2 regions of the Cupriavidus sp. GW821-FHT07C08 genome follow, and region 2 is predicted to be linked to the other one. Evidence: predicted binding sites of a transcription regulator. Region 2 holds the regulator's gene; the other holds the start of a gene.
The links. Region 2 encodes LexA, which represses DNA repair genes until DNA is damaged. Its sites were predicted from a motif close to ACTGTATNNNNATACAGT; they were not measured.
Positions count from the first base shown of each region.

Region 1: imuA (translesion DNA synthesis-associated protein ImuA) is a predicted target of LexA. The motif match lies at 1,996-2,013, and genes of this name have one in related genera.

Region 1 covers NZ_JBWKQZ010000002.1:391,092-395,505, forward strand. Annotated here, with positions in the region: gene AC07UK_RS05030 (IS3 family transposase) at 1-32, opposite strand, end outside; gene AC07UK_RS05035 (hypothetical protein) at 761-910, shown strand; gene AC07UK_RS05040 (DUF3800 domain-containing protein) at 1,014-1,793, shown strand; gene imuA (translesion DNA synthesis-associated protein ImuA) at 2,036-2,740, shown strand; gene AC07UK_RS05050 (Y-family DNA polymerase) at 2,667-4,130, shown strand; gene AC07UK_RS05055 (error-prone DNA polymerase) at 4,136-4,414, shown strand, end outside.
Region 2 covers NZ_JBWKQZ010000001.1:489,084-493,497, forward strand. Annotated here, with positions in the region: gene rpsF (30S ribosomal protein S6) at 1-174, opposite strand, end outside; gene AC07UK_RS02410 (asparaginase) at 293-1,285, opposite strand; gene lexA (transcriptional repressor LexA) at 1,543-2,196, shown strand; gene AC07UK_RS02420 (hypothetical protein) at 2,307-2,477, shown strand; gene AC07UK_RS02425 (hypothetical protein) at 2,517-2,861, opposite strand; tRNA gene AC07UK_RS02430 (tRNA-His) at 2,953-3,028, opposite strand; gene AC07UK_RS02435 (hypothetical protein) at 3,135-3,413, opposite strand.

The sequences.
Region 1 (4,414 bases), on a different contig from region 2:
ACCGCCCTGATGCGATCCTCGTACGAATACATGAACTACCTCCAAGTAGTCCAAGAATTCATCCGCACCCCCGAACCGGACATTACAACTTTGCCGCTACACCAGTAGTTCGCATAAAAAGATTTATGTTAAATCATTCAGTGCGACCGGGCACAGCACGCACATAACAGCGCAGCGTGGACCTCTTCCTGGCTTCTTTCCATAAATGGAGGCCTGCGGTACGCGCTATCAAATGACCAGCAAATAGAAGCGCTTCTTCTAACTTACTGAAATTATTAGCATTTATATCAGAGAGAGGCTCGTAGCTTCGAGGTCGTGAAGTAAGCTATCAAATTAGTTAGCGATTGTGACAGCGCCGGCCGCAAGTTCATCGTGAGGCCGCGACAAAAGGCCTCTAGCCGCTGGCTGTCACTCTAAACGCACGAGCCTGGCGCGCCGACTTCGACGCCGGTCGCCGCGACCTCCGACCAGGCACTCGCCTGGAGGAGTGGCTGCATCGAGGGCAAGGCCGTGCGAGGTTGTGCCATGAGCTGCTGCAGCGAAGACCATACCACCGTGGTGGAAGGGCTGCGGCTGGAGGAACTGCTCAATCGTTCAACTACCGTTGCAAAGACTTTCTGGTCCGAAGGGGAACGTTTCTGCCATAAGAAGTGGCAGCCCAGGAACAGAAGATTGGTCGCCCCTCGAGAAGTCCCAGAAGGGCAAGCCAGTAAAACTCCTGCCACGCATTCTTCCAGATTTATGAGCCCACACAAGGCCGATGGCCGACCCCTTGTTCAGCGTGGACACCAAGGACTTCGACATCGACAAGTGTCGGTTCGCCCTGATCGCCAGCAGCGCGTTGCAGATCGTGATCGGCGTGACGGGGCGCCCACTACAGACGCCTGCCGCCATTTCCGACAACGGATAGGGCACGTCCGTCCGGCCAAGTAGCGTCCATAGCGAGATCATTTTGAAGCCCGGCCCTTTGGTGTGCCTCATAATGGCACCCTCATATAACCAACGCATCACGCATGACCTCCAGCTTTCGCGTCTATATCGACGAGTCGGGCGACGAAGGATTTGTGTTCCTTCCCAACGAGCAAGGTAGTTCGAGGTGGTTCGTCCAGTCCGCCACGGTAGTTCGCACTGTGAACGACCTAGCAATGGTGCAACTCGTCAAGAACGCTAGGGAGCTACTGAGGAAGCCTGCTAAATCGCCCCTGCATTTTCGCAACCTGCGGCATGAGCACCGGGTGCCTCTGGCGCGCATGATTGGGGAGGCGCCACTGCGGCACGTGCATGTGCTGGTCCACAAGCCCTCAATCGCCGACCCGGAGGTTTTTCAGCAGGAGGCGTTTTCCTTATACCGCTACACGATCCGCCTTTTGCTGGAACGCGTGAGCTGGCTGTGCAGGGATACCGCGCGCCCTGGTGAGGGTGATGGTAAGGCCGAACTGATTTTCTCGAACCGATCGGCGATGTCCTATGCCGACCTCCATCATTACCTTGTGCGACTGCAGGGCCGGGAAGACTGCCGCATCCATTGGGACAGCCTCGACCTTGATGGCGTGCGCGCAGTGAATCACGACCAGTTGGCAGGCCTGCAGGTCGCCGACGCCGTGGCGACGAGCGCGTTCTACGCAGTCCACAGAAATCAGTATGGGGAGACGGAAGACCGATACCTGCGCATGCTCGCACGCAACCTGTATCGGCGCAATGGACAGGTGGACGGCTACGGCTTGAAGTTTTGGTGCGGCGACGCAGAAGATGGGGAGCGTCGGCGTGTGATCGCCGCGGTGCGCGACGACTGAGAAAAGACGGTTGCAGGCCCCGGATTCGAGGATCCCACCCAAAACGGGCTGCCGTCTTTCGACGACCTCTACAAGCTCCGCGCTTGCCTGCAACACCCAAATTATACGAGCCCTGATGCGATTTTCGCAACAGGGCTGGTTGGCCGCTGGTGGCAGCGATCGCGCGATGGAACCGCTCATGTGACGGATAATGCAGGTGAATACTGTATAAATATACAGTACACTGGGGGCAGGAGCTCGCCATGCTAACCGTCGCCCCAGAATCCATTCATCCGTCACTTTGGCTTGCCTCGCAGCTTGCTCGGGGCAACGCACGCACCGTTCCAACCGGGTATCCGTCGCTCGACAAGGAGCTTCCGGGCGGCGGCTGGCCGATCGGTTGCCTGACGGAGTTGCTGCAGCGCCAGCCGGGTATCGGCGAGTTGCGCTTGCTACGCCCTGCTCTCGTCGCGCGCTCGAACCGCCCTGTCGCGCTTCTGGCACCGCCGCACGCGCCTCAAGCGTTGGCGCTCGCCAACTGGGGCGTCCCGTCCGCGCAGACTCTCTGGATCGAAACCCGGCACACCGCTGACGCCCTGTGGGCCGCGGAGCAGATCTTGCGCGCCGGGACCTGCGGAGCGCTCGTCTTTTGGCAGTCGCACCTGCGTAACGATGCGCTTCGGCGTCTGCATCTTGCCGCCCAAGCCTCCGATGTCCTTTTCTTCGTGGTTCGTCCGACGGCCTGTGCACGCGATGCCTCGCCGGCGCCGCTGCGCCTGACATTGGAGCCCGCATCGGACGGAATTCGTGTGCAGTTCGTTAAGCGTCGAGGCCCGCAGCAGGAATCGCCGCTCCACATAGCGCTGCAGCCCTCCCCCATTCTGTTGTATCGCCATGCTGCGCCTGTGGATCTGCCTGCGCCTGTCGTCCCTGCCCCTCGAAGTATTCCGACCGAACTGGTCCACTGAGCTAGCGGTTGCTGTCCTGGACAGGGAGCGCGTGCATATGGCGTCGCCGCTGGCCATTGCGGCCGGCGTGAAGCCGGCAATGCGCCGCGGTGGCGTACAGACGATCGCACCGCAGACCATTCTCTTTGACCGCGATGGTTGCGCAGAACTGGCGGCGCTCGAGCGTGTCATGATGGCGATGCTGCAGTTCTCGCCCAATGTCGCTGCGTCCGAGGAGGCGGCGGTGCTTGTCGACATCAGCACCACGCTGCGACTATTCGGCGGCGTCCGCAAGCTGCGGCAACGGATGCTGGCGGCCGTCAGGGCAATGGGGTTCAGTCCTGTCGCGGGATGCGCACCAACCGCCGAAGGCGCTTGGCTACTTGCGCGCTCTGGTGGCGGAACGGCATTAAGTATGCCCACATTGGTGCGAGCGCTGGTCGGCATCCCCGTTGCGATCCTGCCGGCGGCGCGGCCGTTTGATGAGTGGCTGGACGGACTCGGCTGTCGGACGCTAGGAGACCTGCGCCGGCTGCCGCGCGCAGGCCTGCAGCGCCGATGCGGCGCCGCCATCCTTGAGGCGTTGGATCGCGCCCATGGGGAAGCACCTGAAGTCTTCGAATGGGTCGAAGCTCCCCCATCGTTTGACGCCGCGGTGGATCTTCCGGATAGGATGGACAACGCTGAGTCCGCCCTTGCCTACACTCGCGGCTTGCTGGTACAGATGGTCGGCTGGCTAACCGCCCGGCACCTGGCCATCAAGCGGTTTGCGGTCGAACTGCGCCACGAGCGCGGCCCCGCTGCCATCGCACCAACGAAGATTGAGATTGCGCTGGCCGAGCCCAACTGGCATGAAGAGCATTTGGTTCGCCTGCTCAAAGAGCGTCTGACGCGGCTGACTGTCGAGGCGCCGATGATTGCCGTCGCGGTGTCTGCCATCGAGACCGAGCCGGTGGCACCCCCCAGCGATTCATTGTTTCCAGAACCGGGCGGCACGCCGGCGGACCATGCACGCCTGCTTGAGTTGCTGGTGGCACGCCTCGGCGCTGACAATGTCCGCCAACCGTGCTTGCGTGCAGACTACCGCCCGGAAGTCGCCAACAGCTGGCAGTCTGCCACTGACAAGCCGCCCAGCGCAACGTTGCCCGCAGGCCTGCCACGTCCTGTTTGGCTGCTCGGCAAGCCGGTGCCGCTGATTGAACGCGACCACCGTCCCTTCTACGGATCGCCACTGCGTATCGTCTCACCGCCTGAGCGCATCGAGTCGGGCTGGTGGGGCGGCCAGCTGGTGACACGCGACTATTTCGTTGCGGAGGCGAAGGACCACACCTGCTACTGGATCTTTCAGGAACGCATGGGCAGCCGAGAAGGCGATGAGGCTCGGTGGTATCTGCATGGCCTCTTCGGCTGAAAACCATGGACATCAACGCCAAGGCAGGTCTGCCCGCCTACGCGGAACTGCACTGCCGCTCCAACTTCTCCTTCCTCGCCGGCGCCTCACGGCCGGAAGAGCTCGCTGAGCGCGCCGCTCAGTTGGGCTACCACGCGCTCGCCATCACGGACGAGTGCTCGCTAGCGGGCATCGTTCGTGCCCACACAGAGGCCAGGAATGCCGGCCTTCGCCTTGTAATTGGCGCCTGGTTCCGGCTGCAGAACGCCGACGGCTCTCCCGCGCTCTCATTCCTTGCGCTTGCC
Region 2 (4,414 bases):
GTGAGCCTTGGCCAGCTTCTGGATCATGTAAGCCATCTGGCGACGGCCCCAGTCTTCCACGCGGTGAACGTTGCCGTTCTGCGAGGTCACGAGCTGCTTGTAGCGCTCGATCATGGCCGGCACTTGTTCGCTCTGGTCCGGGTGGACGATGAAGACGATTTCGTAATGACGCATTGACGCTCCTTTTGGATTAGCCACCCGGGCGTCACGAGTCCGGTGTGGCAAGGTTGAATAGCCTTATATTATAGCGCGCGCATCGGCAAGTGCGCAAGCCGCTGTTTACACAGGCAAATCAGGCGTTGGCAAACAAAGCCTGCAGCCTTGCCGGATCCCGCGCCAGCCCTGCGTCGGCTGCCAGCGCCATGGCCAGCAGCACGCGCGCCTTATAGGGATTGAGGTCCGTTGCGGAAACAAAAGCCCCATCCGTCGGGCTGAGCTGGGGCGGAATCGCCACATGACCGGCCCCGGTGCGGGAACTGCGCACCACGGCTACGCCCGCGGCAGCGGCATCGGCCAGCGCCTCGGCCAGCACCTCATGCACCGAGCCATTGCCGGCGGCAGCCACCACCAGTCCGGCAACGCCCGCGCGGACCAGCGCATCCACAGCCACCCTGCCCGGCTGGGCGTAGCTGGCCACGATCTCAACCACCGGCCACGCCGTCGGCATCGGCCCGATCACCCAGGCCGCGCGCGGCGCGCGCGCGAAGCGCACGTAGTCATCCTGCACGAAACCCAGCGGCCCGCAGGCCGAGACAAAGGCATCGACCGCCGACGTGTGGGCCTTGGCCACATCCCGCGCAGCGTGGATCTGCTGGTTCAGCACCACCAGCACACCCTTGCCGCGCGCATCGGGATGAGCGGCCACGCGCACCGCATCCAGCAGGTTCAGCGGGCCATCGGCCGACAGCGACGTCGACGGGCGCATTGCCGCCGTCATCACCACGGGCACCGGACACGATTGCGTCAGGTGCAGCGCCATCGCGGTTTCTTCCAGCGTATCGGTGCCGTGCGTGATCACGATGCCGGCAACGTCGGGCTGCGCGGACCAGTACTCGACCCGCGCCGCCAGCGTTTGCCAGAGCATGAAGGTCATGTCCTTGCTGTCGACCTGAGCCACCTGCTCGGCTTCAATGCGGGCCGCCGACTGCAGCGCGGGCACCGCTGCCAGCAACGACGACACCGGCACGGTCGCCGCCTGGTAGCGTGCGCTGCTGGCGGAGTTGCCGGCCGCGCCAGCGATGGTGCCGCCGGTGGCCAGTACGACGATACGAGGCAATTGGGTCATGGAGGCGTGCAAAGAAAGTGGGAAAACAGGAATGCCGATTGTAACGGGCGCGCCCCGCCTGGCCGCGGGCCCGCGCTGGCGACCCATAATCCGTCCATGCGACACGCCCCAAAAATTCTGCTTGCGCTCAGGCCGATACTGTATAAAATCACAGCATACTGTTTAAACATACAGTGCCTGGCCAGCCGGATGCAGGATAATGGATCGGCCGATCCCTTACCCGGAATCCCCCCGGCCCCGCACGGAACGGCGATCCCATGGCGACCCTGACACCCCGGCAGCAGCAGATTTTCGATCTGATCCGCAACACGATCCGCCGCACCGGCTTTCCGCCCACGCGCGCCGAAATCGCCGCAGAATTCGGCTTCTCCTCGCCCAATGCCGCAGAAGAACACCTGAGGGCGCTGGCACGCAAGGGCGTGATCGAACTGACCCCGGGCGCCTCACGTGGCATCCGCCTGAAGGTGGCACGCAGCGATTCGGAAATGCCCGACCAGTTTTCGTTGCCGATGGCCGGCGTGATGCAGCTGACGCTGCCGCTGGTGGGCCGCGTTGCTGCCGGCAGCCCGATACTCGCCGCCGAGCATATCGACCGCCAGTACCAGGTAGACGCCTCGGTCTTCGACGAACGTCCCGATTACCTGCTGCGCGTGCGCGGCCTGAGCATGCGTGATGCCGGCATCCTCGATGGCGACCTGCTGGCCGTGCGCCGCGCCAGCGAAGCCGCCAACGGCAAGATCGTGGTGGCGCGCCTGGGCGATGACGTGACCGTCAAGCGCCTGCAGCGGCGCGGTGGCCATATCGAACTGATCGCAGAAAACCCGGACTTCACCAACATCATCGTGGAGCCTGGCGAGGAGTTCTCGCTGGAAGGCATCGCCGTCGGTCTGATCCGATCTTCCGGCTTCTAGCCGGGCACCGCAGGCAGCGAGCCTGCGCGGGCCCACCCGCTTCCATTGCTTTGCAGACGCCACCCGGCTTGCCGGGTGTTGACCCCGCTTTGCCCAAAAGAGGTGCCACCATGCCGCAAATCCACCAAGTCGCCGCCCGCCGCCCGGTCAAGCCCGTGCCGTTCCGCCAGAGCAAGGGCGTACGCGTCTACCAGGGTACGCAGCGCCGCACCATGGTCGGCAGCATGGCGGCGATCTGCCGCATGCTTGAACTCGAAACCGCCGAAAAGCTGGCTGCCTGAACCCTGCGAACGCAGCCCGCGTAGCCGTGGGCCCCGCCCTCAGCTACGCGCGCACGCCTTGGTTTCGGCTTCCAGCTCCTGCGGCGTCAGCTGCGGAAACCACGTATCGCTCTTGCGCAGTTCCAGCGCCGTACCATCCGGCTTCGCCGTCAGCGAAATCAGATAGGCGTATCGGTATTCACCGCCAGACGTGGTCTGGCCGATGCGGATCTCAGTCTGGTTCTTCGCCGGATAGTTGATGACCGCGGCGTCATCGCCCAGATTGTTGCGCAGGCATTTCGCAACATCGCCCATCATTGCTGGCGTGAACAAGCGCATGGGCGCACGCGCGCGAATGTCCTTTTCAGACGTACCGGTGGCACACCCTGCCACCATGGCTGCCATCGCTACGCCAATCACTGCCGCTCGAACAGACATACCATCCCCGGGGAATGCAAAACGGCGCCCTCGCGAGGCGCCGTTCTGGAAAATGCTTTGGGGTGGCTGATGGGACTCGAACCCACGACGACAGGAATCACAATCCTGGACTCTACCAACTGAGCTACAGCCACCGTAGAGGTCATCAGCGCGTTACGTTGCTGATCGACGAAAACCAAGATTATACAAACAGTTTTCCGGGATGGCTAGTATCCGGCACAATTTTTTTTAGATAAAAGCTCAGGTTCGGGACGGGCTCCACTTTGCCTCAAGCAGCACTGCCTGCTTGATGGCCTCGACGGTCTCGGCTTCGGTATCGAACTGCCCCAACAGGCGGCGCGACTTGCCGTTCAGCACGGCTTCCTGCAGCGCCTTGCCTGCGGCTTCTGAAGTGCCGGGGTGCCAGCAGTAGCGTGCCGTCCATTTGCCGTCCTGCAGTTGCTCGGCAACCCAGACCACCCTGAAGTCTTCATAGACAACACCGAACGGCGCTTCGTTTTCCACGTTTGCCCTTTCCACGCTGTTCCCCTGCCGGCATCGGTCCGCATGCAATGCCTTGTCTCGCCCGGGTCAATGCGAGGGATCGTATCACGGCCGCCGACCAGGGCGCCCGGCCCGGCTGGCACCTTCGCGCATGCTGTCGATCGCTCGCGGAAATATGCTGTGCACAGCCCCTACCTCTGCAGGGTTCATGCCGCAAATGCGCGAAGCGATACTTGTGCCTGAGGGACATTGACCCCCCTCGACCTTCCCGTCAGGCGGCCCGCCCCATCGGGCCGCCTGCCTCTTTTTGGCCACCCTGCCCGCTCATTGCCGTGGCACCAGCACCTGGCGATGGAACCTCACGAGCGCATGCGAGCCCAATCGACGTCATCGACAAAATCGACACGTCAACGAACGCAGGGAACGGGAATGCAAATCAAGTGTAGATGGCCTGCGCGAATTCTTGCGCTGACAGTATTGGCGGCCTTGCTCGGCGGATGTGCTGGCGGCGGGGTCGACGGCAGGGAATCCAGCATCACGACATACGGCACGCTGGACGTAGACATCAGCCATACGCGCTAGCCTGCCAGCGTGACCGATGGAACTCTTTACGAGGGCGACCGTCTAATCCTCTCGTCTGGCGCATGCAAAGCGAGCGCGCAAAAAAAGAGTCCGCAGCGCGGACTCTTAAATTTAGCGATCTCAAATGCCCTGAAGGCGGTTGCACTGTAACTGTCATCCCGGCAATGCACCATACGGGTAAACGAAGAGCAACAAGCTTGGCGTAGCAGCAAAAAAACGCCGACAAAAAAAGCCCGCCGAAGCGGGCTAACAATCAGTTGAAGAAAGCCCTGTATTCGAGGGCAGGCACAGTGTATGGAAGTGCCCTGCCTCAGCGAATTAGGGGAATCCCTTTCCTGGCGCCGGTTTCCGGGCGATCAGGCATTGCAAGTGCGGCGCGCGGTACCCCCGCGCAGCCATGCACATTTTCACGATTTTGAGTTAGAGCGCGGCCTCGGCAGTGCGCGCACGGCCTA